2 regions of the Nonomuraea insulae genome follow, and region 2 is predicted to be linked to the other one. Evidence: riboswitches for the same ligand, from Rfam matches in the RefSeq annotation. Region 2 holds a riboswitch; the other holds the start of a gene.
What was found. Region 2 has a riboswitch for glycine ahead of gcvP (aminomethyl-transferring glycine dehydrogenase). Riboswitches for the same ligand answer to the same signal wherever they lie in the genome.
Positions count from the first base shown of each region.

Region 1: another riboswitch for glycine. It lies ahead of gcvT (glycine cleavage system aminomethyltransferase GcvT); the one in region 2 lies ahead of gcvP (aminomethyl-transferring glycine dehydrogenase).

Region 1 is NZ_JBHSPA010000071.1:63,569-70,448, forward strand. It holds gene ACFPZ3_RS49470 (L-serine ammonia-lyase) at 1-712, opposite strand, end outside; gene gcvH (glycine cleavage system protein GcvH) at 770-1,159, opposite strand; gene gcvT (glycine cleavage system aminomethyltransferase GcvT) at 1,156-2,241, opposite strand; glycine riboswitch at 2,373-2,471, opposite strand; gene ACFPZ3_RS49485 (hypothetical protein) at 2,566-3,393, shown strand; gene ACFPZ3_RS49490 (gamma-glutamyl-gamma-aminobutyrate hydrolase family protein) at 3,517-4,209, opposite strand; gene ACFPZ3_RS49495 (3-oxoacyl-ACP reductase) at 4,222-4,986, opposite strand; gene ACFPZ3_RS49500 (aldehyde dehydrogenase family protein) at 5,060-6,406, opposite strand; gene ACFPZ3_RS49505 (glutamine synthetase family protein) at 6,410-6,880, opposite strand, start outside.
Region 2 is NZ_JBHSPA010000016.1:264,530-271,409, reverse strand. It holds gene ACFPZ3_RS13150 (FHA domain-containing protein) at 225-737, shown strand; gene ftsR (transcriptional regulator FtsR) at 856-1,509, shown strand; gene ACFPZ3_RS13140 (bifunctional nuclease family protein) at 1,641-2,111, shown strand; gene ACFPZ3_RS13135 (MerR family transcriptional regulator) at 2,259-2,879, shown strand; glycine riboswitch at 3,843-3,940, shown strand; gene gcvP (aminomethyl-transferring glycine dehydrogenase) at 4,119-6,880, shown strand, end outside.

The sequences.
Region 1 (6,880 bases), on a different contig from region 2:
CGCCGGGCAGGACGCCCTCCTTGGAGATGCCGCGGCGTACGCACTCCGACATGACGTGCCAGAGGTTCAGCAGACCCGACCGGATCTCCTCCTCGGTACGGCCGAACGCCCGCTCGTTCTCCAGCATCAGGGCGGAGATCGACAGGCCGGTGTTCAGGCAGTGCTTGAGCAGTTCCTCACCGGTGGTGAAGGGGTAGGTCAGGACGGTGTCGTCCGGTTTGATGCGGTCGGCGCCGGTGGCCTTCTCGTCCACGACGAACCCGCCGCCCACCGAGAAGTAGACCTTCTCCCGCAACAGCTCGCCGGAGGCGGCGTAGGCGGTGAAGCGCATGCCGTTGGGGTGCTCGGGGAGGGAGATCTTGCGTTCGAAGACGAGGTGGTCGCCGACGACGAAGGGGATCTCGTGGCTGCCGTACAGGAGGATCGTGCCGGATTCGCGCATCTGGGCGACGCGGGCGTCCACGGTGTCCACGTCCACCAGTTCGGGCTTCTCGCCGGACAGGCCGAGCAGGACGGCTTTGTCGCTGCCGTGGCCCTTGCCGGTCAGGCCGAGGGAGCCGTACAGGATGGTCTCCACGCGGGTCACCTGGTCGAGCAGGCCGTCCTGGTCCAGGCCGCGGGCGAACTTGTGAGCCGCGGCCATCGGGCCGCCCGTGTGGGAGCTCGACGGGCCGATGCCGATCTTGAAGAGGTCGAAGACGCTGATCGCCATTGATGTGCGCCCTTCATGAAAGGCCGGGGCCCTGGTCGCGGGCCCCGGCGGAGTGGGTCAGGAGTCGCCCGAGGTGAGGGCGGTGTACTCCTCAGGAGTAAGCAGGTCCTCGGGGTCGCCCTCCACGCGCACCTTGAACATCCAGCCCTCGCCGTAAGGGTCGCTGTTGGCCAGGCTGGGGTCGTCCGCGATGGCCTGGTTCACCTCGGTGATCTCACCGCCGACCGGCGAGTAGATCTCGTTCACGGACTTGGTGGACTCCACCTCGCCGACGGAGTCGCCCTGCTCGACGCTCGTACCGACCTCGGGAAGCTGCACGAAGACGACGTCACCAAGGGCCTCGGCGGCATACGCGGTGATGCCGATGGTCACGGTGATGCTGTCCTCCACACCGCGCACCCACTCGTGCTCCTTGGTGTAGCTCAGGTCGTCAGGGATGTTGCTCACTTGTTCCTCCTGTAAAAGGGCAGCTCGACCAGGTCCATAGGTTCATGGCTGCCCCGGATGTCCACAGCCAGGCCTGATTCGGCGCCGGTGTCCACGTAGGCCATCGCGATGGGCTTTCCCAGGGTCTGGGAAGGCGCACCGCTGGTGACCTCGCCGACGACGACGCCGTCCTTGGTGACCGGGTAACCGTGGCGCGGCACCCGGCGGCCCCGCGCGACCAGGCCGACGAGCCGGCGCCGGGGCTGGTCGTCCTTGACCGCCTCGAGCGCCGCCCTGCCGACGAAGTCACCGGGCTTGTCGAATTTCACCACCCTGCCCAGTCCCGCGTCGAACGGGGTGAGCCGTACCCCGAGTTCGTTGCCGTACAGGGGCATTCCGGCCTCAAGCCTGAGCGTGTCGCGGCTGGACAGGCCCGCGGGCCTGAGGCCGTGCGGCTCGCCGGCCGCCATGAGGGCGTGCCAGAGCGGCACCGCGTCCTGGTTGGCGACGAACAGCTCGAACCCGTCCTCGCCGGTGTAGCCGGTACGGGCGATGAGCGCCTGCCGGCCGTCCACCAGGCCGGGCAGGCCCGCGTAGTACTTGAGCCCGGCGAGGTCGGCGTCGGTGAGCGTGGCGAGGATCTCCTGGGCGCGAGGTCCCTGGACGGCGATCAGCGCGTACTGGTCGGAGCGATCCTCGACCACCACGTCGTACGCCTTCGCACGATCTTTCAGCTCATTTCCGACTTTTTCGTAGTTCGAGGCGTTTGCCACCACCATGAACTCTTGGTCCCCGAGCCGGTACACGATGAGATCGTCGAGCACCCCACCGCGCTCGTTCACGATCATGGTGTACCTCGCCCGCCCGGGTGTCAGCGCCGACAGGTGTCCCACCAGCGCGTAGTCGAGCGCCTCGCCGGCCTGCGGACCGGTCAGGAAGATCTCGCCCATGTGCGAGAGGTCGAACAGTCCGGCCGCCTCGCGTACGGCTCTGTGCTCCGCGGACTCGCTGCCGTACCGGAGCGGCATGAGCCACCCGGCGAAGTCGGTGAGCGTGGCGCCGAGGCTCTCGTGAACGTCTCGTAGCGGTGTAGGTCGGGACATATGGCGCACCTCAGGGCAGGATTGGATGCCAGCATCCTCCCCCTCTGTCATCGATGCCTGAGAGCTTCGCCCGTCTTTTGCCGGACTTTCACCTTCGGCGAGGCCCCGCAGGCCTGCTTTCCAGAGGTCACCTAGTCCGTGCGGTCCTTTGCCTTGAGAGGTTCGCGGGGAGGGCTTGCTCCTTCAGGGACCCTGACCGGCTTGTCAGGGTGCTCTCCCGCACGGTTTCACCGGTGATGTTCGTCAGCCTAGTGCCGGTACGGGGGTGTTGTCGCGTTCTGGTGGGCCGTGAACCGCTGCGGAGGCGATGACGTCCAATGAGGTATGCGTCCGTTACCGGTGGTTCTGGGGTTGCTCGCGATGGTGGTCTCCTGCGGCTCGGAGCCGGCCGCGTCCCCGCGTTACACGGCCAGCCTGACCGTGCTCGAAGGGGGCGGGCATGGGCCCCAGCTCTGCTCGAACATCATGCAATCGAACCCGCCGCAGTGCAGCGGGCCCGACGTCGTCGGCTGGGACTGGAGCAAGGCGGCGCACGAGTCGCTGCGGGGGGTGAAGTGGGGCGAGTACCGGGTGGTCGGCACCTGGGACGGCGCCCGGCTCACGCTGACGGAGCCGCCGGGCGCGCCCGTCAAGCCGCCCGAGAAGGAGGAGGGCGACGTCTTCGCGAGCGCGTGTCCCGAGCCAGAGGGCGGCTGGCGGCCCGTCGACCGCGCCAAGGCCACGGATCAGGACATGGACGCGGCGATCGGGCGGGCCAAGACGGCCGAGGACTACGCGAACGCCTATGTGGACCGCCTCACCCCCCTGCCCGCGCATCCCGAGAGGCTGACGGCCGACGACGCCGAGAACTACGTGCTCAACCTGCGGTTCACCGGCGACCTGGCGGGGCGGGAGGAGTGGATCCGCGAGCTGTGGGGTGGCGCGTTGTGCCTGAGCAACGCGAAGCACACGGAGGCCGAACTGCTGGCCATCCAGCGGGATCTGGAGGACGAGACGAAATCCGGCAAGATCGTCTACAGCTCGGCCGGCAACATGGCGAACCGGGTGGAGATCGGGGTCTGGGTGGCCGACGAGGAGCTGAAGCGGCGCCTGGAGGACAGGTACGGCGCCGACATGATCTCGATCGACGGCATGCTCAAGCCCGTGAGGTGATCCCGCCCCCCAATCCCGGCCCCAATCCCGGCCCCAATCCCGGCCCCAATCCCGGCCCCAATCCCGGCCCCAATCCCGGCCCCAGCCTCGCGGCCCGGCCTCGCAGGACCGCCCCCGACCGGCTCAGCAGGCGGTCACCAGGGCGTCGAAGAGGGCGTGGTCCTCGGCGGCCTCCGGGTGCCACTGCACGGCCATGGTGAAGCGGCCCGAGTCCAGCTCCACGGCCTCGATCGTGCCGTCCGCGGTGGTGGCGGTGACCGTCAGGCCGGGGGCGAGGCGGTCCACGGCCTGGTGGTGGTAGTGCGGGACCGGCACCGGGTCCTCGCCCAGCGCCTTGGCGACGCGGGTCCCGGGCACCGGGCTGATCGGCAGGTCGCCGAAGACGCCGGGGCCCGGGCAGTGGCCCGTGTGGCCGACGACGTCGGGCAGGTGCTGGTGGAGGCTGCCGCCGAGGGCCACGTTGAGGACCTGGAGGCCGCGGCAGATGCCCAGGTACGGGACCTCGGCGTCGAGGGCGGTCGCGAGGAGCTCGAACTCGGCGCTGTCACGAAATTTCCGGACGTAGCTGGTGTGTTCCTCCGGCTCCGCGCCGTACCGGGCCGGGTCGATGTCGCCGCCGCCGGCCACGATGAGCCCGTCCAGGCCGCGTACGACCGAGGCAGGCTCACCGGCCGGAGGCAGCAGCACCGGCTGGCCGCCCGCGCGCACGACCTGCTCCACGTACGCGTACGGCAGCAGCGCGGCCGTCGTGTCCCGCCACACCGTGAACGTGGCGGGCTCGACGTAACACGTGATGCCGATGACCGGACGCCGCATCGTGCCGACCCCCTAGAACGGTGTGACGTAGGCGCCGGAGATGCCGCCGTCCACCAGGAACTCGCTGCCCGTGATGAACGAGGCGTCGTCGCTGGCCAGGAACGCCACCGCCGCCGCGATCTCCGACGCCTCGGCGAAGCGGCCCACCGGGATGTGCACCAGCCGCCGCTGCGCCCGCTCCGGGTCCTTGGCGAACAACTCCTGGAGCAGCGGCGTGTTGACGGGTCCGGGGCACAGGGCGTTCACCCGGATGCCCTCCCTGGCGAACTGCACGCCCAGTTCCCGCGACATCGCCAGCACCCCGCCCTTGGAGGCGGTGTAGGAGATCTGCGAGGTCGCCGAGCCCATGACGGCCACGAAGGACGCGGTGTTGATGATCGAGCCCTTGCCCTGGCGGCGCATGTGGGGGATGGCGTGCTTGCAGCACAGGTACACGCTGGTCAGGTTCACCTCCTGGACGCGGCGCCAGGCGTCGATGCCGGTCTCCAGGATCGAGTCGTCATCGGGCGGTGAGATGCCGGCGTTGTTGAAGGCGATGTCGACGCTGCCGTAGGTGTCGTGGGCGGTCTGGAACATCCGTACGACGTCGTCCTCGACCGTCACGTCGGCCCGTACGAACAGGCCGCCGACCTCCTTGGCGGCCTTGGCGCCCGAGTCCTCGTCGATGTCCACGCAGACCACCCTGGCGCCCTCGTCGGCGAACCTGCGGGCCGTGGCCAGCCCGATCCCGCTGCCCGCGCCGGTGATGACCGCCACCCGATCCTGCAACCGCTGCATGTGTGTCACTTCCTGCCCATTGGTCGTTCAGCACTCCTCATTCGCTTCGCGAAGTGCCTCGTTCCCCGGCCCTTCACTCCGATGAAATGAAGACGTTTTTCGTCTCGGTGAAGGCCGCCAGGGCGTCCGGGCCGAGCTCCCTGCCGAGGCCGGACTGTTTGAAGCCGCCGAACGGGGTCCAGTAGCGGACGGAGGAGTGGGAGTTCACCGACAGGGCGCCCGACTCGACGGCCCTGGCCACGCGGAGCGCCCGCCCGACGTCGCGGGTCCAGATGGAGCCGCTCAGGCCGTAGGGGGTGTCGTTCGCGATCCGTACGGCCTCCGCCTCGTCCTCGAACCGCGCCACCGACAGGACCGGCCCGAAGATCTCCTCGGTGAACGCGCGGTCGGTGACGCCAGGGGTGAGGACGGTCGGCGGGAACCAGTAGCCCTTACCCTGGGGGCACGATCCCCGCAGGTGGGGGGTGCCTTCTTCGACGAAGCCGCGCACCCGGGCGAGGTGTTCCGCGCTGATCAGGGGGCCCATCTCGGTGCTCTCGTCGAGGGGGTCGCCGACTTTGACGCCCTGGACGGCGGGTTCGAGCAGGGCCATGAAGTCGTCGTACACACTGGACTGGACGAGCAGGCGGGAGCGGGCGCAGCAGTCCTGCCCCGCGTTGTCGAAGACGGCGTAAGGAGCGGTTTTCGCCGCCTTTTCCAGGTCTGCGTCGGAAAAAATGATATTTGCGGACTTGCCGCCTAGCTCCAGCGTGACCCGCTTGACCTGCCGAGCCGCCTTGGCGGCGATCTCCTTGCCCACCTCGGTCGAGCCGGTGAACACGATCTTGGCCACGCCGGGATGCTCCACCAGGCGGGCCCCCGCGACCTCCCCTGCCCCAGGCAGAACCTGGAGCACCCCCTCGGGGAGGCCCGCCGCCAAGGCCAGCTCGGCCAGCCTCAGCGCGGTCAGCGGAGTCCATTCGGCCGGCTTGACGATCACCGTGTTGCCGGCCGCCAGCGCGGGGGCGACGCCCCACGACATGATCAGCATGGGGAAGTTCCACGGCACGATGATCCCGACGACGCCCAGGGGCTCCTGGAAGGTGAGGTCCACGCCGCCGGGCACCGGGATCTGCTTGCCGTGGTTGCGCTCGGGGGCGCCGGCGTAGAAGTGCAGCACGTCGCGTACGGCGCCGGCCTCCCAGCGGGCGTTGCCGATCGGGTGCCCGGCGTTGGCCAGCTCCAGCCCCGCCAGCTCCGCGCCGTACTCGCCCACCAGGTCGGCGAAGCGGCGCAGCAGCCGCGCCCGGTCGCCTGGCGCCACCTCACGCCAGGTCAGGTAGGCCTTCCTGGCCCGCTCCACCGCACGATCGATCTCGGCCGCGTCGGCGAGTTCGACCTCCGCGACGACCTCCTCGGTCGCCGGGTTAACGATCTTCATGCGTCACATCCGCTCGAAACCACGGAACAGCTCCCAATCCGTCACCGCCGCGTCGTAGGCGGCCAGCTCCACCCGCGCGTTGTTCGCGTAGTGCTCGACCACGTCCTCGCCGAACGTCTCCCGCGCCAGCTTCGACCCCTCGAACAACGCCAGCGCGTCGCGCAGCGTGTGCGGCACGGTCTCGGCGCCGGAGTCGTAGGCGTTGCCCTCGAAGGCGTCCTCCAGCGGCAGCTCGGCGTCGATGCCGTGCAGCCCGGCCGCGATCAGCGCGGACACCGCCAGGTACGGGTTCACATCGCCGCCCGGCACCCGGTTCTCCACGCGCAGCGAGAGCCCGTGGCCGACGAGCCTGAGTGAGCAGGTGCGGTTGTCGACGCCCCACTTGACCGCCGTGGGGGCGAAGCTGCCGGGCACGTAGCGCTTGTAGGAGTTGATGTTGGGCGCGTACAGGAGGGTGAGGTCCCGCAGGCAGGC
Region 2 (6,880 bases):
CCATGGAGTGCCGCAAGATCGTAATGTAGAAACGCGCGGCGGCATGGACCACGGGGTGGGGGCGACGGTAACTTTGTCTGCGTCCAAACCAAAGTGCAGCGCCCCGCCTTGACCTTTGCCGCTGATCAGCGTAAGTTGCGGCATTCGCAAACTTGAAAAAGCGAAGCGAGGCGCGCCCCAGAGCACCGTCGCCGCGTCTTCGCGGTAGGAGGCCGAGCCGATCGATGCCGAGCGTCTACTGCACGCAGTGCGGGCACGCCAACCCCGAGGATGCCCGTTTCTGTTCCCGCTGTGGGTCACCGTTGACCAGGGCCGAGGTCTCCGGGGACACCACGTCGACGATCTCGGTCGCGGGAATCGAGGCGTACGAGGCTGAGACCGGCGACATGCTCGTGGCCGAGCGGGCGATCGTCGATCAGCTCCCGCCGGGCGCGGCGTTGCTCACGGTGACCAGAGGTCCCAACCAGGGGAGTCGTTTCCGGCTCGACACGGACCTGACCACGACCGGGCGCCATCCGGAGAGCGACATCTTCCTCGACGACATCACGGTCTCCCGCCGCCACGTCGAGTTCTACCGCCATCGCGGCGGCCAGTTCTCCGTGCGCGACGTGGGCAGCCTCAACGGCACCTACGTCAACCGGGAACGGATCGAGGAGGTCCCCCTGCACTCCGGAGACGAGGTGCAGATCGGCAAGTTCCGCCTCGTCTTCCTGATGCGCGGCAACTCCGGCGTATGAGCGAACGACCCGTGAACAGCCTCGTTCGAGCTCATGCGGCCGCCGGAGGCGGTCGCATGAGCGGGCGGAGCGAACGACCCGTGAACGCCGAGCTCATGGGCCCGCCGGAGGCGGGCGGATGAGCTCACAGGCGGCGCGGTCGCATATGAGCATCGGGGAGGTGCTCGCGCTCCTGCAGGGAGAGTTCCCCGATGTCACGATCTCCAAGATCAGGTTCTTGGAGGGCGAAGGGCTGATCGAGCCGGAGCGCAGCCCGTCCGGCTACCGGAAGTTCACGCACCTGCACGTCGAGCAGCTCCGCTTCATCCTCACCGAGCAGCGCGACCACTACCTGCCGCTGCGGGTGATCAAGGACAGGATGGCGGAGAGCTTCGGCCGCCCGCGTGAGGTACGCCAGGCGCAGGAGCTCAGGCTCAGCCGCGCCGAGCTGATCGAGGCCGCGGCGATCGACGAGGAGACGCTCGGCGAGCTGGAGGACTACGGACTGCTCGTCCCGGTGGCCAGGCGTTACGACGAGGAGGCGCTCAAGGTGGCCCGTGTCGTGGGCGCCTTGGCCCGTTTCGGCCTGCACGCCCGCCACCTGCGGGCGGTCAAGGTTGGGGCCGAGCGCGAGGCCGGATTGGTCGAGCAGACCGTGGCCCCCATACTCAAACGGCGCGCCCCCGGAGCCATCGGCGAGGCCGACGAGGTCGCCAGGGAGCTTTCCACGTTGCTGCTCGACCTGCACGCATCCCTTGTGCGGATGGGAGTCCGATCCGTACTGGGGCGTTGAGACCGTAGCGAGCTGGGAGGCGGAGGCGCATTCCAGGCCCACCGGGTGTTACGTTGAAATGCAGAAGCCAGTCAGCAAAAGCGATGATCGAGAGCTGTGCCGGGTGACCGGTCAGGATTACGGAGCAGCCCGTGTTGCAGATGGAGGTCGTGGGCGTACGAGTTGAAATGCCCACAAATCAGCCGATCGTCTTGCTCAAGGAGGCACACGGGGAGCGGTTCCTTCCTATATGGATTGGCATGACCGAGGCCACGGCCATCGCCCTGGCTCAGGCGGAGGAGCCGCCGCCGAGGCCGCTCACCCACGATCTCTTCCGAGACGTGCTGAGCGCCCTGGGCGTAGGCCTGCGCGCGGTCAACATCGTTGCTCTGCGTGACGGCATCTTCTTCGCCGATCTGGTCTTCTCCAACGGGGTGGAGGTGAGCGCGCGCCCGTCCGACTCGATCGCGCTCGCCCTGCGTACGGGGGCTCGCATCTTCGCCAGCGAGGAGGTCGTCCAGGAGGCCGGGGTGATCATCCCGGACGACCAGGAGGACGAGGTGGAGAAGTTCAGGGAGTTCCTTGACACGATCACTCCCGAAGACTTCGGTAGGGCGGGGTAGGTATTTCAGTGCATTTACGCTTCACGACGCGCCGAGCCGGATCGTTGACTGAGCATGGTCACGGTCCTACGGTGCAAGAGAAACCCGCGGTCGCCTTTTACGAACCCCCAGATCAGGCCGTGGGATGAGAGAAAGCCGGAGGTCCGCGTGGCGGTCAGCAGCGGCGAGGGAAAGACGGCCGACCAGGAAGATCCGGTGCGGCGCGAGAGCGCTCGGCAGCGTGCCGGGGAGCAGGGCCTGCTCTTCGACGAGCAGCCTACGACGCTGCCGGGCGACATCGGATACCGCGGGCCGACGGCCTGCTCCGCGGCCGGCATCACCTACAGGCAGCTCGACTACTGGGCGCGCACGAGCCTGGTGGAGCCGACTATAAGAGCCGCGCAAGGCTCGGGATCCCAGCGGCTCTACAGCTTCCGCGACATCCTGGTGCTCAAGGTCGTCAAGCGACTCCTCGACACCGGGGTGTCACTGCAGCAGATCCGTACTGCCGTGCAACACCTGCGTGACCGCGGGGTCGCCGACCTCGCGCAGATCACGCTCATGAGCGACGGGGTGAGTGTCTACGAGTGCACCTCGGCCGATGAGGTGATCGATCTGCTCCAGGGCGGCCAGGGCGTGTTCGGCATCGCGCTCGGGCGGGTCTGGCGAGAGGTCGAGGGCTCCCTCGCGGAGCTGCCGGGGGAACGCGCGGCGGTCGAGGACACCGTCCCGGCCGACCATCCCGCTGACGAACTGGCCCGCCGGCGTCGCGCCCGCCGGACCAGCTGACTCATTGACCTGTGCTTCTTCCCCACCTCGCCGCACGTCGGCCGAGGTCCTTCCGGGAAGAAGGGCCGGGGGAATTCTTCCAGGGGAGCGCGGCAGGGCCTTCTGAGGAGGGCTGAGGGGCTTGTGGAGACCGGCGGCTGTGCAGCCGCCGAAGGCCGGTAGGCGTCCCGTGGCGGGCGGCCCGCGATGAAACGACCAAGACCGGCGGGCCGGAGCGACAGGCGTGGGGCCGGAACGACGGGCCCGCATGACGGCCTCACCGACATGGACCGGGTCGGACGGCATGGCGGCCTCGCTGACGCGGAACGGGGCGGACGGCTGATGGCACAGAGGTCGCGACGGCGACCTGTATAACGACCATGCCGGGCCGGACAGGCTGACCTGGCCGGGGTGGTGCATAGATCGTGCCGACGCCGCTCAGGCGGGCACAGATGGCGCCAGGCGCCGCACAGGCGGTCTCAGGGCAGCGCGGGCCGGATCAGGCACCCTGGCAGGCGAGCGGGCGGGCGCTGATGGTGCCGACGCCGCAGGCGGGCGCAGATGGCCGCTGAAGCCGCACAGGCCGCTGAAGCCGCACGGGCCGGCGCATATGGTGCCAGGCGTCTCACAGGCGGTCTCAGGGCAGTGCGGGGCGGGTTGGTGCGCGGTGAGCGGGCGGGCGGGGCCTGGGCAGCGTGTAGGCGAGGCTGGGCCCTGGCGGTCCGGTGGGTGGGGCTGGGGCCCTGGCGGTCCGGTGGGTGGGCTTGGGGCGGTGTGCGTGGGCTGCCGTGGGGGTGCCGGGTGATCGCCGGGGTGGTGTGCCGTGGGGTGCCGGGTGATCGCTGGGGCAAGCGCCGGGCGGGACTCAGGGTGGTCGTGGTGTGGGTGTGGAGTCGGGCCGGGGCGGGAGGTGGCTGTGGGGTGGGGGTGGTGCGCTGAGCGGCAATCACGGCGTACCGTAGTAATCTAGGACAGCAAGGCTGACGACCCCGTGCGGGAGAGTCTCCGGGTCATAGGGCCCGGAGCGCCGAAGGAGCAACCCTCCCCGGAATCTCTCAGGCATCCTGTACCGCTCGGGTGAGGCAACTCTGGAAAGCAGGCGCGCCCGCCAGGTGTGCCTCACCGACGGTGCAAGCCCTGAACGGGGTGAAGCTCTCAGGTCGCGACGATCGGTTCACCGGGCGTCGTGCTGACAGAGGGGGAGATCCGGCACTCGCCCGCGCCCTGGCGCCGGTCTCCATAGCCTCGGGAGGCACACCCATGACCGATCTGTCCGCTCCGCCGTTCTCGTCCAGGCATATCGGCCCCTCGGAGTCCGAGCAGCAGCGCATGCTCGAGGCCGTCGGTTTCGAGTCCGTGGCGGATCTGGTGGCGGTGGCCGTGCCCGAGGGCATCAGGGCCAAGGACCGGCTCAAGCTGCCCGCCGCGATCGGCGAGGCCGAGGCCATCGCCGAGCTGCGCGCCCTGGCCGGGCGAAACCGGGTGCTCACGTCCATGATCGGGCTGGGCTACTACGACACGGTGACGCCCGCGGTCATCAGGCGCAACCTGCTGGAGAACCCGGGCTGGTACACCGCCTACACCCCGTACCAGCCGGAGATCTCGCAGGGCCGCCTTGAGGCGCTGCTGAACTTCCAGACGGTCGTCTCCGACCTCACCGGCCTGCCCGTCTCCGGCGCGTCGCTGCTGGACGAGGCCACGGCCGCGGCCGAGGCGATGACGCTGGCGCGCCGGGCGGGCAAGTCCAAGAGCGAGGTGTTCGTGGTGGACGCCGACGCCCTGCCCCAGACCAAGGCCGTGCTCGCCACCAGGGCCGAGCCCCTCGGCATCACGCTCGTGGAGCACTCGCTGGAAGGTGAGCTGCCCGCGTGTTTCGGCGTGCTCGTGCAGTACCCGGGCACGTCGGGGAGGCTGCGCGACTTCCGTGCCGTGGCCGCGGCCGCGCACGAGGCGGGCGCGCTGGTCGTGGCCGCCGCCGACCTGCTGGCCCTGACGCTGGTCGCCGCCCCCGGCGAGCTGGGCGCGGACATCGCGGTCGGGTCCTCGCAGCGCTTCGGGGTGCCGTTCGGGTTCGGCGGGCCGCACGCCGCGTACATGTCCGTACGTGAGGGGCTGCAGCGCCAGCTTCCCGGGCGTCTCGTGGGCGTGTCGGTGGACGCCGACGGCGACCCCGCCTACCGCCTGGCCCTGCAGACCCGCGAGCAGCACATCCGCCGCGAGAAGGCCACCAGCAACATCTGCACCGCCCAGGTGCTGCTCGCCGTCATAGCCGCCATGTACGCCGTCTACCACGGCCCCGAGGGCCTGGCCGGCATCGCCCGCCGCGTGCACCGCCACGCCACCGCCCTGGCGGAAGGGCTGCGCGGCGCGGGCGTGGAGGTCGTGCACGGCGAGTTCTTCGACACCGTGCTCGCCCGCGTCCCCGGCCGGGCCGCCGCCGTGGTGGCCGCCGCCGCCGAGCGGGAGGTCAACCTCTGGCAGGTGGACGCCGACCACGTCTCCGTCTCCTGCGACGAGAAGACCGGGGTGGCCGAGGTGGCCGCGGTGTGGGCGGCCTTCGGGGTCCCCGGCACTGAGGTGGACCCCGAGAACGCCCCCGACGCGCTGCCCGCCTCGCTGCTGCGCGAGAGCCCGTACCTGACCCACCCGGTCTTCCACGAGCACCGCTCCGAGACCGCGATGCTCCGCTACCTGCGCAGGCTGCAGGACAAGGACATCGCGCTCGACCGCTCGATGATCCCGCTCGGCTCCTGCACCATGAAGCTGAACGCGACCACCGAGATGGAGCCCATCACCTGGCCCGAGTTCGCCGCCATCCACCCCTACGCGCCCGCCGGGCAGGCCGCGGGCTACGGCGAGCTGATCAGCACGCTGGAGGGCTGGCTGGCCGAGGTGACCGGCTACGACGCGGTCTCCATCCAGCCGAACGCCGGCTCGCAGGGCGAGTTCGCGGGGCTGCTCGCCATCCGCGCCTACCACCACGCCAACGGTGACGGCGAGCGGGACGTCTGCCTCATCCCGTCCTCCGCCCACGGGACGAACGCCGCCAGCGCCGTCATGGCCGGCATGCGGGTCGTGGTCGTGGCCTGCGACACCGACGGCAACGTGGACCTGGCCGACCTCGACGCCAAGATCGACAAGCACCGTGACGCGCTGGCCGCGATCATGGTGACGTACCCGTCCACGCACGGCGTGTTCGAGGAGTCCATCACCGAGGTCTGCGCCAAGGTCCACGACGCCGGCGGCCAGGTGTACGTGGACGGCGCCAACCTCAACGCCCTGGTCGGCCTGGCCAAGCCCGGCGAGTTCGGGGCCGACGTCTCCCACCTCAACCTGCACAAGACCTTCTGCATCCCGCATGGCGGCGGCGGCCCCGGCGTCGGCCCCGTCGCGGTACGCGCCCACCTCGCCGCCTACCTGCCCGGCCACCCGCTGCACAACGGCACACCGGTCGGCCCGGTCTCGGCGGCCCCGTACGGGTCGGCGGGCATCCTGCCGATCTCGTGGGCGTACGTCAGGATGATGGGCGCCGAGGGCCTCACCGCGGCCACCGAGCAGGCCATCCTGTCGGCGAACTACCTGGCCAGGCGGCTGGCCCCGCACTACCCGGTCCTGTACACCGGGCGCGGCGGCCTGGTCGCGCACGAGTGCATCGTCGACCTGCGCCAGATCACCAAGGAGACCGGCGTCACCGTGGACGACGTGGCCAAGCGCCTCATCGACTACGGCTTCCACGCGCCGACCATGTCCTTCCCCGTGGCGGGCACGCTGATGATCGAGCCCACCGAGAGCGAGGACCTGGGCGAGCTCGACCGGTTCGTGGACGCCATGGTCGCCATCCGGGGCGAGATCGCCAAGGTGGCCTCCGGTGACTACGACAAGAACGACAACCCGCTGCGCAACGCGCCGCACACGGCGGAGGCGGTCAGCGCGGACGAGTGGCCGCACCCGTACGCGCGCAGCGAGGCCGCCTACCCGCTCCCGTCGCTGCGCGAGGCGAAGTACTGGGTCCCGGTGCGCCG